DNA from 2 places in the Rhizobium sp. BK456 genome. Region 1 is predicted to be linked to the other one. Evidence: predicted binding sites of a transcription regulator. Region 1 holds the regulator's gene; the other holds the start of a gene.
The links. The regulator LexA, encoded in region 1, represses DNA repair genes until DNA is damaged. The targets are predictions, from matches to a motif close to TGTTCNNNNTGTGTTCNG.
Positions count from the first base shown of each region.

Region 2: the regulator LexA is predicted to act here: its motif matches at 1,603-1,620, upstream of FHX03_RS09360 (ATP-dependent helicase).

Region 1 covers NZ_JACIAO010000003.1:278,816-283,025, forward strand. The annotation lists gene kdsA (3-deoxy-8-phosphooctulonate synthase) at 1-487, opposite strand, end outside; gene FHX03_RS10950 (VOC family protein) at 487-1,380, opposite strand; gene lexA (transcriptional repressor LexA) at 1,577-2,296, shown strand; gene FHX03_RS10960 (ComEC/Rec2 family competence protein) at 2,277-4,210, opposite strand, start outside.
Region 2 covers NZ_JACIAO010000002.1:640,452-644,661, forward strand. The annotation lists gene FHX03_RS09360 (ATP-dependent helicase) at 1-1,560, opposite strand, end outside; gene FHX03_RS09365 (VOC family protein) at 1,788-2,264, shown strand; gene FHX03_RS09370 (PrkA family serine protein kinase) at 2,672-4,210, shown strand, end outside.

The sequences.
Region 1 (4,210 bases):
TGAGCTTCTTCAGGACGTTCTTCATGTCCCAGGGGGCGAGGAACTGGCCCTTCTTGACATTGACGGCACGGCCGGTCTCGGCGGCGGCGATCAGAAGGTCGGTCTGACGGCAGAGGAAGGCCGGGATCTGCAGGACATCGACCACCCTTGCCACTTCGGCGCATTGCTCGGCGGTATGAACGTCGGTGAGAACCGGAAAGCCGAATTCCTTCTTGAGATCGGCGAAGACCTGCATGCCTTTTTCAAGCCCGATGCCGCGCTCGGCCGACAGCGAGGTGCGGTTCGCCTTGTCGAAGGAGCTCTTGTAGACGAGGCCGATGCCGAGCTTGGCGCAGAGCTCCTTGAGCGTGCCGGCAACCATGAAAGCGTGGTCGCGGCTCTCCATCTGGCAGGGGCCGGCAATCAGCGACAGGCGGCCGGTATTGGAAAAGGTGACCTGGCCTGCGCCCTCGCCGATCCTGACTTCCGAATTCGTATCAGTGCTCATCATCTTTCCTCGAAGGCGAAAAGCGTGCCCTGCCCGGGCGCCGGCTTCACCAGAATGCGATTGTTCTTGCGCGTGTAGGTCACTCCGTTAGCAGCCAAATGCGCTTCTGTCACGGCAAGATCGGCGACGGTGAAGAGGATGGCCCGGCCGCGCAGGCCGCGGTCGGCGGATAAGACGGCAACCTCGAAATAGGCCTCCAGCCCCTCCGGCGTCATCAGGCTGATTTTCGCATTCGGCGCCGCGATATTGACGCCGAAACCGGTTTTCTCGACCGCCGACTGCGCCATGGCAAGGCTGACGAAACCGGCGTAGGCGGCGGCATCAGGCGCGCACAGCGCGATCTCGGCGATGCCGGTCACGCCATTGGCATGTGTCTCCAGCGCGCCGCGGTCGGCGGGCAATGGATTGATGCGCTGGCAGGTAAAGAGAAAGAAGTCCGGCGCAAGCAGATCCGCTGCAAAGGCCAGTTTGAAGCTGCCGACGCTTTCGGAACCGTCCGGCATCTTCATTGGCCGGCTGAACTCCAGCATCTCGCCGGCGCTCGATCCGCCGGCAGCGAAGTGCCGATGATCGTGGCCGGCATCCTCGGTGCCGAAAACCACCGCCGAAAGCCCCTCATCGCCGCAACGGAAGCGGAAGGCCCGGTTGCGGGCGGTGAAGACATTCCCTTGCCGCGCCGAGGCCTCGCTCTCCTCGACGCTGGCGATACCGAGCGGCTCCAGATAGGTCTTGTCGGCGAAGAAGACACAGGCATTCTCCGTTCCGAAGGGATGGCGGGCATCGGCGGCAACCGTGAAGCCGAGCTTGCCGAGCCGCTCGCGGGCCAGATCGATATTGACGACGGGCAGCACGACATGATCCAGCGGGTGCGGTTTGGCGGAACGCTCGTTCATCATATCCCTCCCTCAAACGATAAGAGATGTGCGACAGCACCACCCCCAATGCAAGACATGTGTGCCAATCCGGCGAATGAAAATAAAAATCTCAAAGAGTTGGCGGCAAGTTTTACGGAAATTTAGCTACTTGCAGAACACATATGGAACATATAGTGTCTGTTCTGGATTTGTTTCAATCAGGGGTCACACGCCGATGCTCACGCGCAAACAACAGGAGCTTCTCCTTTTCATTCATGAGCGCATGAAGGAATCCGGCGTTCCGCCATCTTTCGACGAGATGAAGGATGCCCTGGATCTGGCCTCCAAATCCGGCATTCATCGCCTGATTACAGCGCTCGAAGAACGCGGTTTCATTCGCCGCCTACCGAACCGCGCCAGGGCGCTCGAGGTCATCAAGCTTCCCGAAGCCTATAGTCCCAGCATCCAGCCCCGGCGCGGCTTTTCGCCGAGCGTCATCGAGGGCAGCCTCGGCAAGCCCCAGCCGGTCGCCGCCCCCGCGCCTGTAAAACCCGTCGCCGACAACGGCAACTCGGTCTCGGTGCCGGTCATGGGCCGAATCGCTGCCGGTGTTCCGATATCGGCAATCCAGAACAATACCCACGACATCGTCGTTCCCGCCGACATGCTCGGCTCCGGTGAACATTATGCGCTGGAGGTGAAGGGCGATTCGATGATCGACGCCGGCATCTTCGACGGCGACACGGTGATCATCCGCAACGGCAGCACCGCAAGCCCCGGCGACATCGTCGTTGCCCTCGTCGATGACGAGGAAGCGACGCTGAAGCGCTTCCGCCGCAAGGGCGCCTCGATCGCGCTTGAGGCGGCCAACCCGGCTTACGAGACCCGGATCTTTGGGCCCGACCGCGTCAAGGTGCAGGGCAAGCTCGTCGGCCTCATTCGCCGCTATCACTGACACTGGACAGGCCGGATTCGGTAAAACTGTTGCTGCGCCAGTCATAGGCGCGCTGGCGCATCCATGGCCGCGACAGCGTTTCGAATGCGGTTGCGACCTCCAGGCCGGTATCTGCGAAGCGCAGCTCGAGGGAACCGGTCTTGCGCAGCGTCTCACCGGTGAAGAGCGTCGCGCCTGAGCGGCAGCTGTTGAAACGCAGGCGGACCGGCGTCACGACGATATCGGCTGCATCGCAGGCCGGGCCGAGATAAGCGGCATTGTCGATGATGCTTACCACACGGCCATTGCCAAGCCTTGATATGCACCAGGCCTTTTTGACGCAGGAGAAGCGGTTTGTTTCACCGCCCGCGGCGGCCCCCCGCATCGCTGTCCTTGCTTCATTCTGTTGCTCGCGGGAAAGCCTGACGCGTCGGTCTTCCCCCTCCGGCGGGATAGCGGGGCCACCCAGCATCTTCGGCGGGTGATGCGTCGGCAGGACCAGCGCTCTTTGCCACTGGTCGAAGATGAAATCCGGCGGGTTTTCACGATTGGAAGCCATTGCCGCGGTCTCGACGAGCGCGACCAGACCGCCATCCTCCGAAATCACCAGATCCGGCGGCCGGGAAACCGGCAGAATCAACAGAATGAAGGTCGAAACGGCGAGGATTGCTGAGCCGGCATGGCGCAGCCGGGTGCGGAGCAGCGTCAGCAGCAGGAAGCCTGCCACGGCGATGGCGAAATACCAGGCGGGCAAGCGGCCGACGCCGATATCGCCGCCCCAGCCGGACACTGTCTTGGCGACCGCGATCACCAGATCAAGGCCGAAGCCGACCACCTTCCAGAGCGGAGCGTCCAGACCGAACGGCATGAGCAACATCGCCAGCAGCCCGGCCGGCATCACGATGAAGGAGATGATCGGCATCGTCGCGAGGTTTGCCGGCAGGCCGTAAGCGGTCAGGCGATGAAAATGTTCGATCGAAAACAGCGCCGTGGAAAAACCGCCGATCAGCGAAGTCAGGAAGACGCCGCCGAAGAAACCGGCGACCGCAACGAGCGGCCGGAAGACCGGCAGCCTCAGCAAAGCGTTTTCGCGAATGCGCCGCTCCTTCCACAACTGATAACCCGATACCAGCGCCAATGTCGCGGCAAAGGACATCTGGAAGCTCGGGCCCAGGACTTCGGAGGGCGAAATGGCGATGATGACGAGGGCCGAGAGCACGACATTGCGCAGGCTGATCGACGGCCGATCGAAGAAGACGGCAATCAGCATGATGGCCATCATGATAAAGGCGCGTTCAGCCGAGACCCCGAAGCCGGAGATCAGGTAGTAAGCGGTGACGGCGATGAGCGCGCCTGCTGCGGCGATCTTCTTGGTCGGATAGGCCTGGGCAGCACCTGGAAAGAGGCTGAGCAGCATCCGGAAGCCGACGAAGAAGATGCCGGCCGACAACGCCATGTTGAGGCCCGAGATCGCGACGATATGAGCAAGGCCGGACTGGCGCAGCGCCTCCGTCGTCGCATTCGAGATGGCGCGCCGCTCGTCGGTCACCAGAGCAGCGGCAAAAGCGCCCGTATCGCCGGGCAGGATCGATCGAATGCGATCGCCGATACCGCTGCGCAGCCGGTAAAGCCATTCGAGCATTGCTTCCGACGTCGACATTGCACCCTGCGGGCCCGCCCCCAAATCCCTCTCCGGAGCGCCATAGAAGAAGCCGTTGGCACCGATGCCGTCGAAATAGGCACTGAAGGAGAAATCGTTGAGTTCAGGCAGCGCTGGGCCTGCCGGAGGCGTCAGCCGCGCCCTGCCGGTGATGATGTCACCGATCTCGAAAGGCGTATCGGCGCCGCGGACGATCGCGGTGATGCGCCCCGGCCGCCGCTTCAGCTCCGGCGCCTCCGTGCCGGTGACGGCAAGGATGTAGCGCCAACGCCCAC
Region 2 (4,210 bases), on a different contig from region 1:
TTGAATCACGTCGAAGAGGGCTTTTCGCGCTTTCGGCTTCAGCTCATCCGTTTCGATGATGTCGGCGGCGGCCGCAAGCATGGGGATATCGCGGGCTCGCGCATAGTCGTGCAGCGCGCGCACCGTCGTGTCGCCGAGGCCCCGCTTCGGCGTGTTGATGATGCGCTCGAAGGCGAGGTCATCGGAGGCTTGAGCGACCAGGCGGAAATAGGCCATGGCGTCGCGGATCTCCAGGCGCTCGTAAAAGCGCGGGCCGCCGATGACGCGATAGTTGAGGCCAAGGGTGACGAAGCGGTCTTCGAATTCGCGCATCTGGAAGGAGGCGCGCACGAGAATCGCCATGTCGTTGAGCAGATGCTTGCCGCGCTGAAGCTGCTCGATTTCCTCGCCGATGGCGCGGGCTTCCTCCTCCGAATCCCAGGAGGCGTGCACCTGCACCTTGACGTCGTCCGGATCGGAGCGGTCGGTGAACAGTGTCTTGCCGAGCCGCCCTTCATTATGGGCGATCAGATGGGCAGCGGCACCGAGGATATGTTCGGTCGAGCGGTAGTTGCGCTCGAGCTTGATGACTTTGGCGCCGGGGAAATCCTTCTCGAAGCGCAGGATGTTGTCGACCTCGGCGCCGCGCCAGCCATAGATCGACTGGTCGTCGTCCCCGACGCAGCAGACGTTCTGCGGCTCGCCCTTGGCGCGCTGGGCGAGGAGCCGGAGCCACATATATTGAGCGGTGTTGGTGTCCTGGTACTCGTCGACGAGGATATAGCGGAAGCGGCCGTGATATTCCTTCAGAAGATCGGGGTTCTTGCGGAAGATCGCGATAGGATGCATCAGCAGGTCGCCGAAGTCGCAGGCGTTCAGCGTCGTCAGGCGCGCCTGATAGGCGAAATAGAGATCGCGGCCGCGGCCGTTGGCGAAGGCGCGCGCATCACCCTCAGGGATATCGGCGGGGCCGAGACCCTTGTTCTTCCAGGTGTCGATCATGCCGGCGAACTGCTTGGCCGGCCAGCGCTTGTCGTCGAGGCCTTCGGCCTGGATCAGCTGCTTGATCAGGCGGACGACGTCGTCGGTATCGAGAATGGTGAAATCGGAGCGCAGGCCGACGAGCTCGCCGTGGCGGCGCAGAAGTTTGACGCCGATAGAATGGAAGGTGCCGAGCCAGGGCATGCCTTCGACGGCGCCACCGACGAGCAACGCGATGCGCTCCTTCATCTCGCGGGCCGCCTTATTGGTGAAGGTGACGGCGAGGATCTGCGAGGGGAAGGCGCGGCCGGTATTGAGGATATGTGCGATGCGAGTTGTCAGCACGCGAGTCTTGCCGGTGCCGGCGCCCGCAAGCACGAGGACCGGGCCTTCCAGGGTTTCGACGGCTTCGGTCTGTTCGGGGTTCAGCCCGGAGAGATAATCCGGCCGGCTGCCGCCGTCGCGGGCGGCCATGGCGCGGGCGGCAATGCCACCGGTGGCGGGCGCCCTCCCGGCGGGCGCGGCAGGCGGCTGCGGCTTGCGCGCCATCTCGCCCGGCTCTTCGTCGAAGAAGGGAATATCGTCGAAACTATTGCTCATGGCGCGTAATGTAGTGATTCGGGAAGGAAAGACCAGAAAAGATGTTCTGCTTTCATTCCCAAGCCGCCGCTATCCCAAGGGGTTTACGCATGGCGGCAAGGCTGCTTGATAGGACAGAGGCAACCCGACGGAAAATTTCAGCCGCACTTGTCGGAAACCGCGTCGGCGGGGCGTCCTTGGATCATCGGACAATCGTCCGGGTCTACCGTCAACAAGGAGGCTGCATCATGGCGAAGGTCGTTTCAAATCTCTGGTTCGCGCAGGAAGCGCGCGAAGCCGTCGAATTCTATGTGTCCATAATCCCGGATTCCAGGGTTGGCCGCACGACCATTCTTCCGGCGGAAACGCCGAGCGGGCCTCCCGGCAGCGTCGAGCTGATCGAGTTCACGCTCGGCAATCAGGCCTTCCTGGCGATGAAGGCGGGTCCGCCCGATAGCTTCAACCATTCCTTCTCGATCGCGATCCTCTTGGAAAGCCAGGCCGAGATCGATCGGGTCTGGGAAGCATTCCTCGCCAATGGCGGCACGCCGGAGGCCTGCGGCTGGCTGAAAGATCGCTGGGGCCTATCCTGGCAGATCGTGCCGCGCATGCTTTCCGAGATGATCGCCCACGGCGACCGCGAGCGGGCCAGGCGCGTGACCGAGGTGATGCTCGGCATGGTCAAGATCGATGTCGCCGGGCTGGAGAAGGCATTCAACGGCTGAATTGTGCTGGCGGCGAATGATTCGAACGCTTGGCTCACGGCCGGCATGCGGCCGTTTCCGCCATGTCGGGCGCCAACCGGCACATGCTGTCCAGCACCGACTCTGTGCAGATTTGGCTGCCAATCGTCGATTTTTCCGGAACTCGAATCACGGGCGACATTGCACACCCTTTTCATCTTTCTGTCACGTCGCGAAATGTGCTGATACCGCACGGGTGCTTTTTTCAACTATAATGAGAAACAGTTTCGTAGAGTAAAAATAACCGGTGCATGCACGTTTTTGTGCGTTGCAAGAAACAGCCGGTGAGCGTCGAATATAGCTACGAAATTATTGATTCTTAGGAACGTCGTAGCCATCTCGATGGTTATACGACTTTGAGCCTGCGGCAGAACCTTACTGGAGGGCCCATGCTGAACGAATCCGTATTCGATGCGTTTACGCGCAGTTACGAAGCGCGCCGCGAAACCGATATGTCGGTGGCCGAGTATCTCGATCTCTGCAAAAAAGACCCGATCGCCTATGCCAATGCGACCGAGCGCCTGCTCGCCGCGATTGGCGAGCCGCAGATGGTCGACACTGCGAGAGATGCGCGGCTTGGCCGAATCTTCATGAACAGGACCATCCGGATCTACCCGGCCTTTGCCGGTTTCCACGGCATGGAAGAGACGATCGAACGCATCGTTTCCTTCTTCCGTCACGCGGCACAGGGGCTCGAGGAGCGCAAGCAGATCCTCTACCTCCTCGGCCCGGTCGGCGGCGGCAAGTCGTCCTTGGCGGAGCGGCTGAAGCTGCTGATGGAGGTTCATCCGATCTACGTGCTGAAGGCGGGCGACGAAATCAGCCCTGTTTTCGAAAGCCCGCTCAACCTCTTCGATCCGGAGACGATGGGGTCGCTTCTCCAAGAGCAATACGGCATCCCGCTGCGGCGCCTGAACGGGCTGATGAGCCCGTGGTGCCTGAAGCGGCTCGACGACTTCGGCGGCGATATTTCCCGCTTCCGCGTCGTCAGAATTCAGCCTTCGCGATTGCGCCAGATCGCCATCGCCAAGACCGAGCCCGGAGACGAGAACAATCAGGATATCTCGTCGCTGGTCGGCAAGGTCGACATCCGCAAGCTTGAGACCTACTCCCAGAACGATCCCGATGCCTACAGCTATTCGGGCGGGCTCAACCGCGCCAATCAGGGCGTGCTTGAATTCGTCGAAATGTTCAAGGCACCGATCAAGATGCTGCATCCGCTGCTGACGGCGACGCAGGAGGGCAATTACATCGGCTCCGAAAATATCGGCGCCATACCCTTCTCCGGCATCGTCCTCGCACATTCGAACGAAGCGGAGTGGCAGACCTTCAAGGCCAACAAGAACAATGAGGCCTTCATCGACCGCATCTGTGTGATCAAGGTGCCCTATTGCCTCCGGGTGATGGAAGAGCAGAAGATCTACGAGAAACTGATCGAAGGGTCGGAACTCGCGGATACGCCGTGCGCTCCGGCAACGCTCGAAATGCTGGCCCGTTTTTCGGTGCTTTCACGCCTGCGCAAGCATGAGAACTCGACATTCTTCTCGAAGATGCGCACTTATGACGGCGAGAGCCTGAAAGAAACCGATCCGCGCGCCCGCAGCGTTCAGGAATACCGGGATGCGGCCGGCATCGACGAGGGCATGGACGGCATATCGACACGCTTTGCCTTCAAGGTGCTCGCCTCCACCTTCAATCACGACACCACGGATATCGGCGCCGACCCTGTGCATCTGATGTATGTGCTGGAACAGGCGATCCGCCGCGAGCAGTTTTCCGACGATGTCGAGAAGCGCTATCTGGAATTCATCAAGGCCGATCTTGCGCCACGCTACGCAGAGTTCATTGGCAATGAGATTCAGAAGGCTTATCTTGAATCCTATGCGGACTACGGACAGAACCTGTTCGACCGCTATGTCGACTATGCC